Regions from separate parts of the Paenibacillus sp. MAH-35 genome, predicted to be linked through region 1. Evidence: riboswitches for the same ligand, from Rfam matches in the RefSeq annotation. Region 1 holds a riboswitch; each other region holds the start of a gene.
What was found. Region 1 has a riboswitch for ZMP and ZTP ahead of rpiB (ribose 5-phosphate isomerase B). Riboswitches for the same ligand answer to the same signal wherever they lie in the genome.
Positions count from the first base shown of each region.

Region 1 (3,272 bases):
GGGTATGCGCTTGCTCCGGCTACGATCATTCTGGGACGATGCTTAAAAGCAGCTTTGCGCACTTCGTTGTAGTCGATGCGGGAATCCGTCTCGCTGACTCCGTATGCTACGAAATTATATAAAATACCGGATGCGTTAACCGCGCTGCCGTGAGTCAAATGGCCACCATGGGCCAGATTCATACCGAGTACCGTGTCGCCCGGTTTCAAAGCCGCCAGATAAACCGCCAGGTTCGCTTGAGCGCCGGAGTGCGGCTGAACGTTGGCATGTTCTGCGCCAAACAGCTCTTTCGCGCGGTCGCGAGCGATATCTTCGACGATATCTACGTATTCGCAGCCGCCATAGTAACGTTTGCCCGGATATCCTTCCGCATATTTATTGGTAAGTACGGTTCCCATAGCTTCCAGAACGGCCTGGCTGACAAAGTTCTCGGAAGCGATCAGCTCGATTTTGTCACGCTGACGGCCCAGCTCCAAATTCATCGCTTCTACAATCTTAGGATCGGCTTTACGCAAATGTTCCATAATATTCAGTTCCTCCCGCTATATAGTAGTAAAGTGTATAATAATAAAATCTTGTAAAGGTTGTTCAAAAAGTCCACTTTTGATCACGAAGCAGATCAGGAAGCCTGCTCGACATCGAATATGGAATTCAGCCGGAACTTCCGGTGCTCTCGTAGCTCCCACTACGCTCCGCTCCTCATTTCCTAGCTTCACCCCATCTTCTCGGTGCTGAAAACCGGACTTTTTGAACTCGCACTTGCAGACTAATCACAAAAAGTACTGCCGCCGCCCTTCGGATCGGGCTGTTCCAGCTCGTATACGGCTCTCACCCCGCCGATCAGCTTCGGACGGGTATAAGCCATGGTGACGTGAGCATGACCGATCGTCCTTACCGACGGACGTGCCGGAACGGCAACGCGGCGAAGATGCATGCCGATCAGCGTATCGCCGATATCCAATCCGGCATGTGCTGCGATCGTTTCGACGACACAAGCGTCCTGCAGATGGCGGTAGGCGTATGCGGCCATTGAGCCGCCGGCTTTGCCCACCGGCACAACCGATACTTCCTCCAGTTGAGGATAGGAGCGGAGCATCTCCCGCTCTACGACAAGCGCGCGGTTCAGATGCTCGCAGCATTGAAAGGCGGGATAAAAGCCGGCTTCCCGCCGCAAGGTATCGACAGCCCGAAAAATATGCTCCGCTACCGCTCCGGTGCCGGACGTTCCGATCCGCCGGCCGATCACTTCACTTGTGCTTGTCCCAATCACGACGATCTGGCCCGGCCGTATGCCGCCCACCTGCACCAGCTCGCGAAGAACCTGCTCCACGTCCTTGCCGATCCGGGCCAGATTCAGCCCTTCTTCCTTCTGCTTGCTACTCACGGAAAGCCGCTCCCCTTCCGTCAGCTTCAGCCGAGCCTTTAACCGGCTTTATGGATGAAGCGCGTATTTATCTTCAAGCTCTTTGATTTTGCGAATCCGGTTTTCATGCCGCGGTCCTTTGGAAAAATCGGTTCCGATCCACACCTTCACAATTTCGAGCGCAAGCCCGGGTCCGATCACCCGTTCCCCCATAGCGAGCACGTTCGAGTCGTTATGCTCGCGGGTCGCTTTGGCCGAGAACAAATCGTGCACGAGCGCGCAGCGGATGCCCGGCACCTTGTTGGCGGCGATCGTCATGCCGATCCCCGTTCCGCATATGAGGATTCCCCGATCCGCCTCTCCCGCAGCCACTTTCTCGCACACAGGCACAGCATAGTCCGGATAATCGATGGAATCGGAGCAATTGCAGCCGAAATCCTCCACCTCATGCCCTTCCGATTTTAATACAGCCACGATCTCGTCCTTCAACCGGAAACCCGCGTGATCCGCACCGATTGCGATTTTCATTCGTGCTACCTCCGTTCCTGAAGTTAGACTTGCGCCTGGTACAAGTTCAAATGCCCGTCGGCGAACACGGTCCCGTCTCGGGGGTATGCCGTCAGCTTTGACTTTGTACTAGTATAACCGACGGAAAGCGAAAAAAGAGCATGACTCGCGTTCCACGTGGAAACGCCGCTGCTCTTTGCCCAGGCGACCGGCCGTATTCCCCGATGCTCCATTGTGGTAATCTCCACTTGTCGCCAGTTACATCGGAGTCCTTACTCTTACCTGTATCATAACGCATCCTGTCAGCGCTGTAAAGACGGAAGAACCATCTCCGCACCTGCTGCCACTCCGGGCGGGCAACTGCCCGCCCGCGGTCAGCCCTGCGCAAGCTTGCGTATCAACCTCACGACATAAGTTTCGATCTCGTCGGCGCATTGCTCGTAGATTTCCTGGTTCCCGCCGAACGGGTCGGCTATATCGAAATCAGGCATCCCGAGCCCAAGCTGCTTCGCCCGGCGAAGCTCGTCATCTGTAATCGTCTGTCCGAGCGCCTGCTTGATTTGCAGCTCGGAGTGAAACCGCTGCTGCTCCGCAACCGTTTCCGTAACCGAAGGGTCGTCCTCGGCAAACTCTTTGAGCGTGTACACTTTATCCGCAGATTCCGGATACCGGCGAAGGATCGTCTGCTTGTGCCCGGTCGTCATCGTCAGAATCAGGTCCGCCCAAGCTATTGTCTCGCCGGAAAGTGCGCTTGAAGTCAAGCTGCCCGCAAATCCCCGGCTCCGCAAAATGTTGGCGGAATGCTTCGAAATCGGCGAACCATCCCATGCCGATACCCCCGCCGAACGGGCTTCGGTGTTCAGCCCCGCTTCCGTCGCCAGCTTGCGAAATAGACCTTCCGCCATCGGACTGCGGCACGTGTTGCCCGTACATACAAATAAGATCCGTTCGTACATCCGTCTCCCCCGCTTTCCCGCTTCTACATGTCAGTCAAGTGTAGTTAGGCAGCCACGACCGGCAGATTACGCATCTATTGTACCTCATGCATTCGTTTATATCAAAAATCGGATACCAAACGCCAGCAGGATCACTCCTCCAAGTGCCTCCCCATACTCTCCGACCCAGTGTCCGGCCCTGCGGCCAAGAAGCAATCCGAATACGGACATCACGCCCCCGAACAAACCGAACATTAGGACGGTGAAAGCCAGGTCGGTGGAAAACATGCCGAGCGATACGCCAACCGACATCGAATCGATGCTGACGCTGAATGCGAAAAAGGTCAGTCCCCATAACGTGCGATGATCGATCGGTTTAACCTCTTGGCCCCGAAGCGAGCTGAAAATCATATGTCCGCCCAGCAGCACCAGAAGCCCTCCGCCGGTCATCGTGGCGACATCGCCGA
Region 1 covers NZ_JBYUPU010000033.1:26,775-30,046, reverse strand. Annotated here, with positions in the region: gene glyA (serine hydroxymethyltransferase) at 1-524, opposite strand, end outside; gene AC3Y2E_RS25850 (TIGR01440 family protein) at 767-1,384, opposite strand; gene rpiB (ribose 5-phosphate isomerase B) at 1,433-1,891, opposite strand; ZMP/ZTP riboswitch at 2,062-2,142, opposite strand; gene AC3Y2E_RS25840 (low molecular weight protein arginine phosphatase) at 2,245-2,826, opposite strand; gene AC3Y2E_RS25835 (manganese efflux pump MntP) at 2,923-3,272, opposite strand, start outside.

Region 2 (3,272 bases), on a different contig from region 1:
CCTCTCCAGATGATCCCGCGTACGGCGGTTACGGCTTGTTCCTTCAGCCTCGCCGTGTCCCCGAGCAGCTCAGCCGCCCGTTCGTCGTACCGCTGCTTCGCTTCCTCGTCCTTCAGCGAGGCCAGATTGATTTCTACGGTCAAATAGGCGGACTGAGCCGCCGACTCGAACAAAATCGCGCCGATCCCGAGATCGGAGATGACGTTCGGATTGGCGGACTCCGCGATACGCACCGTTTGCTCAAGGGCGTCCCGGCATACGCGCATAAGCGCGAGCGGCACTTCGATCGCCTGCGCGGCCGCATCCTGGATCGCTTGCGCACGCATCCGCTTCTCCTCGTCCGTCGATTTCGGCAGCTTCAGAGCCGACATGTATCGTTCAAAAGAAGCGACGTCCGCCTCCAGCAAGTCTTCGCAATCCCGGGTCCAGTCCTGCAACCGGCCGACCGCCTCTTTCATCGCCGCTTCCGCTCCGGCGAATTTCGCGCCTTGTGTAAAATTGGCCGCCATCGACACCATCGCGGCCCCGAGCGCTCCGACGAGCGCCGAGATGCTGCCTCCGCCCGGCGTCGGAACGGCTGCTCCCGCTTCTTGAACAAACGACCGAATCGTCCGGTCGAACATCGCATTTTGCTGCTCCATCATCGTGCGGCCTCCCTTCCAGCCTGCTGCTGCAGCCGAATCGCCCGCATCGCATTTTCGAACAGCAGCGCCGTCGTTAAAGTGCCTACGCCCCCGGGGACCGGAGACATCGCTTCTGCAACCTCGATCGCACGCGGATCGACATCGCCGGTGATCCTTCCATCCGGCAGCTCATGGATGCCCGCATCTATGACGATCGTCCCGGGTCGGATCATTTCCCAGGTAATAACTCCCGGTTTCCCGACAGCGGCTACGACAATATCCGCATGTTTCAGATGAAACGTCAAATCGGGAGTTCGCGAATGACATACGGTGACGGTCGCCTGCTCCCGCTGCAGCATATGGAACAGCGGCAAACCGACCGTTTGACCGCGTCCGACCAGCGTTACATTTTTTCCTTCCAGCGTATAGCCGTATGACTTCAGCAGCCGGATGCACGACTGCGGAGTAGCTGGAACTAATCCGGGCTCGCCGGTCATGACGGCAAGCCGGTTGGCCGGTGTGACCCCGTCGACGTCTTTGAGCGGATCGATCGCCTCCGCTACCGCAGAAGTCGAGATGTGAGCGGGCAGCGGCAGCTCCAGCATAATTCCGTGTACGGCTGCATCCCTGCTCCATTCCGATACGATTCGGATCAGCTGATCTTGCGTAACATCTCCCGGCTGTTTCATCAGCTCGAACTCGATTCCGAGCTTCGCTGCGACTTTACGTTTCGTCTCCGCATAATAAACGGACGCCGGATCGCTGCCAACTACAAGCGCCGCTATCTTCGGTATCGTTCCGTTTGCACGCTGCCGCGCCGCTTCTGCCGCTACTTCCGCACGGACTTGCTCGGCTGTTTCCTTCGCCTTTAACCATACTCCCATACGTATCCCTCCCGGTTATCGCGGAACCTTTAACGAATCCCCAATATCTGCAATGGCGTACAACAAAAAAAGCATCCGAAGCAGCCGCTATATGCGGTACTCCGGACACTTTACCCAGGCGAGCGGCAGTTGTCCCTTCCGCACGCTCCCCAGTGGTGCCCCACTTGATTCGCCAGTCGCGTGCGGACTGTTCAGTTGCCCTCATCATATCAAAGTTCGTCCGTGCTGGCAATGCAGGCCAGCTCTATTTTTTCAGCTCTTCCTGAATCTTTTTGTTTGTCGCTTCCTCCGCTTCCCGCAGCGCGGTATTGACGTCCTTTTTGCCGAGGATTACGTTGTTGAAGCCTGTAAGCAGGTTGCCTTCCGCGACGCTGTTGAATTTCCCGATCGGCGCCGCCGGAGCGAACTTGGCCGGTACGATCGCTTTGCTGTTTTTCCCTTTATACATCGACGCGTCTTGACCGAACGCTTTTCTCAGCTCCTCGCTCTTCAGCGCGGATATGAACTCTCCCCGCTTCACGCCGGGCAATTGAAACTCTTCCGAAGCCAGATAAGCCATCACCTGGAACGCCTGATCCTTATGCTTGCTCGTATTCGTCAGCCAGAACGCGTTCGGGTACGGCTGCGGCCCTACGCCGGGCTGATCGGCCATCGCCGGGAACGTCGCCAGATCCCAATTCATGCCTTCCAGCTCTTGGGCCGTGTGCAGCGTGCTGACCGGAATCCACATCGCGACCGTCCGGTCTTTGACGAACGTATTGCGCTGATTGGTTACATACGTCAGGTTGCCGTTCATGTTATAACCCGGAAGCGTATAGAAACGGGTCAAATTGTCGAACAGCTTTTTCCACTTTTCTTCGGAATAGGACGCCTTCTGAGTGGCCGGGTCGAACGTTTTGAGCGAATACGGATTCAGCCTCATGAAATGCTGGGCGGATACGAACAGCCCGCGATACGTGACGCCTCCGTCTTCCCGCGTCAGCCGTTTCGCCAGATCGTACAGATCGTCCCACGTATTCCCGTCCTTCGGATACGGAACACCGAATTTGTCGAAAATGTCCTTATTGTAATATACGGTAGCAGGCGACATAAATACAGGCAGCCCGTACATGCCTCCACCGCCCAGCAGTTTCATCTGGTCGACGACCGCCGGTTCGAGCTTATTCAAGTCGAACTTGTATTTCTCGATGAGCGGCGTAATATCGGTTTGAAGCTCATGCTGGAGCAAATTGTTGTATACGAGTCCCGTCGACGAAAAAATGAGGTCCAACTGCTCGCCGGCCGTAATCATCTCCTGCACTTTTTTCCCGTTCGTCATCGGTACGAATTTCGGCGTAATATGCGGGAACTTTTGTTTGACCGGACCCGCGATTTCTCTCTCGAACCTTTCCGCCGGCCAGTCGCCGCCGCCGTCATAAAAGACAAGCTCGATCGGTTCTTCCTTCTTCGGCGGCTGCTGGACGTCTTCGCCCTGCACACCGGCTTGGCCTTTCCCTCCGCATGCGGCCAGCATTGTGGATACAAGCGCTGCTGCGATTACACCGTTTACCATTTTTTTACTCATGATGGACACCCCTTATCGTTATCTGTTTGAAATTTGATCTGCAAGCGATTTCATATTAGAAATATAGCACAGCACTCCGGCTAATGGCTTTAGACACGAATGGGAAGGCTGGCGGTTCATTTAACTGTCAGTGGTTTTTTGGGGAAACCCCGTCATCGGCTTGATATGGACTGGTAGTCGGTCAGTGCGCTTAGACGGGGG
Region 2 covers NZ_JBYUPU010000001.1:59,327-62,598, reverse strand. Annotated here, with positions in the region: gene AC3Y2E_RS00225 (cyclodeaminase/cyclohydrolase family protein) at 1-644, opposite strand, end outside; gene AC3Y2E_RS00220 (bifunctional 5,10-methylenetetrahydrofolate dehydrogenase/5,10-methenyltetrahydrofolate cyclohydrolase) at 641-1,507, opposite strand; ZMP/ZTP riboswitch at 1,613-1,697, opposite strand; gene AC3Y2E_RS00215 (ABC transporter substrate-binding protein) at 1,752-3,071, opposite strand.
Region 2: it holds a riboswitch for ZMP and ZTP, as region 1 does, so the genes downstream of both, AC3Y2E_RS00220 (bifunctional 5,10-methylenetetrahydrofolate dehydrogenase/5,10-methenyltetrahydrofolate cyclohydrolase) here and rpiB (ribose 5-phosphate isomerase B) in region 1, are expected to answer to the same signal.

Region 3 (3,272 bases), on a different contig from region 1:
ATACCGTCAATAAGCACATTTTTACCATGGTCAGAAAATAATTTGGCAGTGTGGTACATCATCATAATTGCTTCACTTAAATACTTCCAATAATCTTCACGAAGATAACGTTCACCTATCATTTCTTCAAATAGGTCATTGGCAACAACATAATAAAATTCGTGCGATTTTAACTGTAAAGCATCTACTATTGAGGTTTTTCCAGAACTCGTAACTCCGTTTAAAAAAACGATTCTGCCTTTACTCATTTTCTTAATACCCCTTATTCGTTCAGTTCCTTCAATTTTACCAGCGAAACTGTAATTCTGGAAATAAAAAACAACTATAATTAAACTAAACTCCCGTAACTTCAAAAAAGGGCCGCACGTCTCTCGACAGCCCTTGAACAATTCAAATCATCCCCGCATCCCTCTAAACCAATTGTCCCGGTGCGAACCGCTCCATCATAGCGGCGATTTCCGTGCGTATTTGTTCCAGCTCCGCGTCGTTATCGGCCCCGCGGGTGGCACGTACGATCCAATCGCCAATTTGCCGCATTTCGGCTTCTTTCATTCCCAGCGTCGTTACGGCCGGCGTGCCTAACCGGATGCCGGACGGGTACCAAGGCTTCCGATCGCCGGGTACGGCGTTTTTGTTAGCAATAATGCCGGCCCGCTCCCAGCGAATCGAAAGCCAATGCCCATCCTTGGCAGCCAGCCCGTTAGCGGAATGAACGATATCGAGCAGCAGCAGGTGATTCTCCGTTCGTCCGCCCATCAGACGAAAGCCCTCCGCCTGCAAATGTTCGGCCAGCGTCTTCGCATTGCGGACAATCTGCCCGGCGTATTGCTTGTATTCCCCGCTCATCGCTTCCCGAAAGGCGACTGCCATAGCTGCGACCGTATTCATGTGCGGGCCTCCCTGAAGTCCCGGAAACACCGCTTGGTCAATGGCGGGGCCTAGCTCTTTTTTGCATAGGATGAGTCCGGCTCTCGGTCCGCGCAGCATTTTGTGCGTGGTCGTGGTGACGAGATCGGCATGGGGGAACGGATGAGGGTGATACCCGGTCACGCACAGTCCGCAAATGTGAGCGATATCGGCCACAAGCAACGCGCCGGCCTCTTTGGCGATTTCCCCCAAGCGCTGAAAATCGATCCGCAGCGGATAAGCAGTCGCCCCGCAGATGATCAGCTTGGGCGAATGACGGCGGGCCAGCTCGCGGATTTCGTCATAGTCCAGCTCATAATCGGCGTTCAGTCGGTATAAAACGGCTCGATAGGATACGCCCGTCACGTTCACGTGGTGCCCGTGGGTCAAATGTCCGCCGTAGTCCAACGAAAGCCCGAGAAACGTTTCTCCCGGTTTCAAAAACGCATGCAGCACCGCAAGATTGGCCGGCGAACCGCTCAAGGGCTGCACATTGGCATGATACGCCTCCGGATTCGGCGTAAACAGCTTCAGCGCCCTTTCGATGGTCAAGCGCTCCAAGGCGTTTGTGTTCGCCTGTCCGCGATAATACCTCCCGTTTTTCTGCATGCTTCGTTCGCCGTTTTCCCAAAAATACGGATAACCTTCGGCGTACTTGTTGGTGAATGAGGAGGCCAGCGCCAGCCGGACGGCCATGGAGGAATAGTTTTCAGACGGGATGAGCGCAAGCGTGCTTTTTTGACGAACGCTTTCCGCCTCCGTCATGGCTGCAACCTCGGGGTCATGCTGGTCCAAATACGTCTGAATCGTTTCCACTTCGATCAACTCTCCTTTGCGGGATTGGATGGGGAAAACAAAAAAAGAGCGCTTAATCCGAAGATTAATCACTCTCGCCCAGGCGTACGGCACATACCCCGCGTGCTTCCTCATGGTTCCCCATGCTCCGCCAGTCACACGCAGTACCTTTTAATTAGTCATATAATATCAAATATTCTGACAGTTAACAATCATTCTTTGCGAGATGATTCTACTTTATCCGGGAATGGCTGCGTTTACGCTAATCCCCCTTATACGTATCTGCTTGGAGATTGACGGTCCCCTAGCCTCCTCCCAGCCTCTGCTAACTCTCCAGACCAAGGATCAGCTCCGCAATGTAGCTTTTCTGCTCAAGCGAAGCCGCAGGGGCAATCAGCCCCTGTTGGAGCACCGACGGATCACTGATGTAGGCGGAAAAGTCTGCCAAATAAGCCGCGGCTGTCTGCACGGCCCCTTGTTCGAGCAGAAGGCCGACGATATCGATCCGGTACTGAAGCTGCGCAGCCAAGATACCCTGTATGGCCTCGGACGTAGCTGCGTCCAAGGCGATTTGTTCCAGTCCGGACAACGTATAGGCGATTGCAGCCGGATGCAGTGTTATCAACGACTGCCTCGCATTGCCTGCCTGATCGGCAGCTACGATCCGCAGCGACAGAGGCTCGGAGCGTCCGCCGATCGCAATCGGCGTCCCCGGTTCATGCTCCGTCCCGTCGAGCCACACCTGAATGCGGCCGGGGCCCGACAGCGTGTCTGCCGCATAGACGGACAAGACGACCGAAGCCGTATCATCCGGCAAGCCGGAGCCGTCCTCCACGGTAACGCCGTTAATTGCCGCAGTTATGGCCGGCGCGGTTCGGTCGATGCGCACAAGGAACGCTTTCTCGGCTTCCGCGGTTCCGTTCGCGTATACGGAACGGTAGGTGAAGCGATATTCGCCCTCGGCGGTCAGCGTGACCGGTCCGTTGTACACCCGCCATTCTCCTGTAGCTCCCGCATGTCCGGAACTGCCGCCACTGCCGGGCGCGACCGGGCCTCCGTCCGGACCGCGTTCTGCCTCCACCCGGTATTCCGTACGCTGAACCGCTGCTGCGTTTCCGTATACGTGCAGTTCTACTGTAGCGTCTCCGGTATGCCAGCCGCTCCCGCTTCCTCCCTGCACACTCGCTTCGGTGATCGGAAACGTGTCTTCCGCGACGGTCTCGGAGACAAGCGGAATCGCAAACGCTCGTCCGACGGCGACATCATACTGGTAGCCTTGGTTGAAGTTCGCGTTGTTGAGATAGCCGCGCACAACCGTCTTCTCGCCGATCGACAGCCGCAGCAGACCGCCCGCAAGCGGCACAGCGCTTTTGATTTCATAAGCCGCATTGCGCACGCCGTCATTATCGACGAAGATCCAGCGGCCGGTCAATTCGCTTGGGCCGATGCCTTGCAGATCGGTCTGCACATCAATATAGTTGTCGTCGGTCAGCGTGCGGGTGAAGTCCGCCACCGTGCCGGTCAGCCGAGCGACAGCGGCAACCGGTGTCTCGCCGATCGGGACGAAATAC
Region 3 covers NZ_JBYUPU010000012.1:107,190-110,461, reverse strand. Annotated here, with positions in the region: gene AC3Y2E_RS15540 (phosphotransferase-like protein) at 1-248, opposite strand, end outside; gene glyA (serine hydroxymethyltransferase) at 412-1,722, opposite strand; ZMP/ZTP riboswitch at 1,792-1,870, opposite strand; gene AC3Y2E_RS15530 (heparinase II/III domain-containing protein) at 2,027-3,272, opposite strand, start outside.
Region 3: it holds a riboswitch for ZMP and ZTP, as region 1 does, so the genes downstream of both, glyA (serine hydroxymethyltransferase) here and rpiB (ribose 5-phosphate isomerase B) in region 1, are expected to answer to the same signal.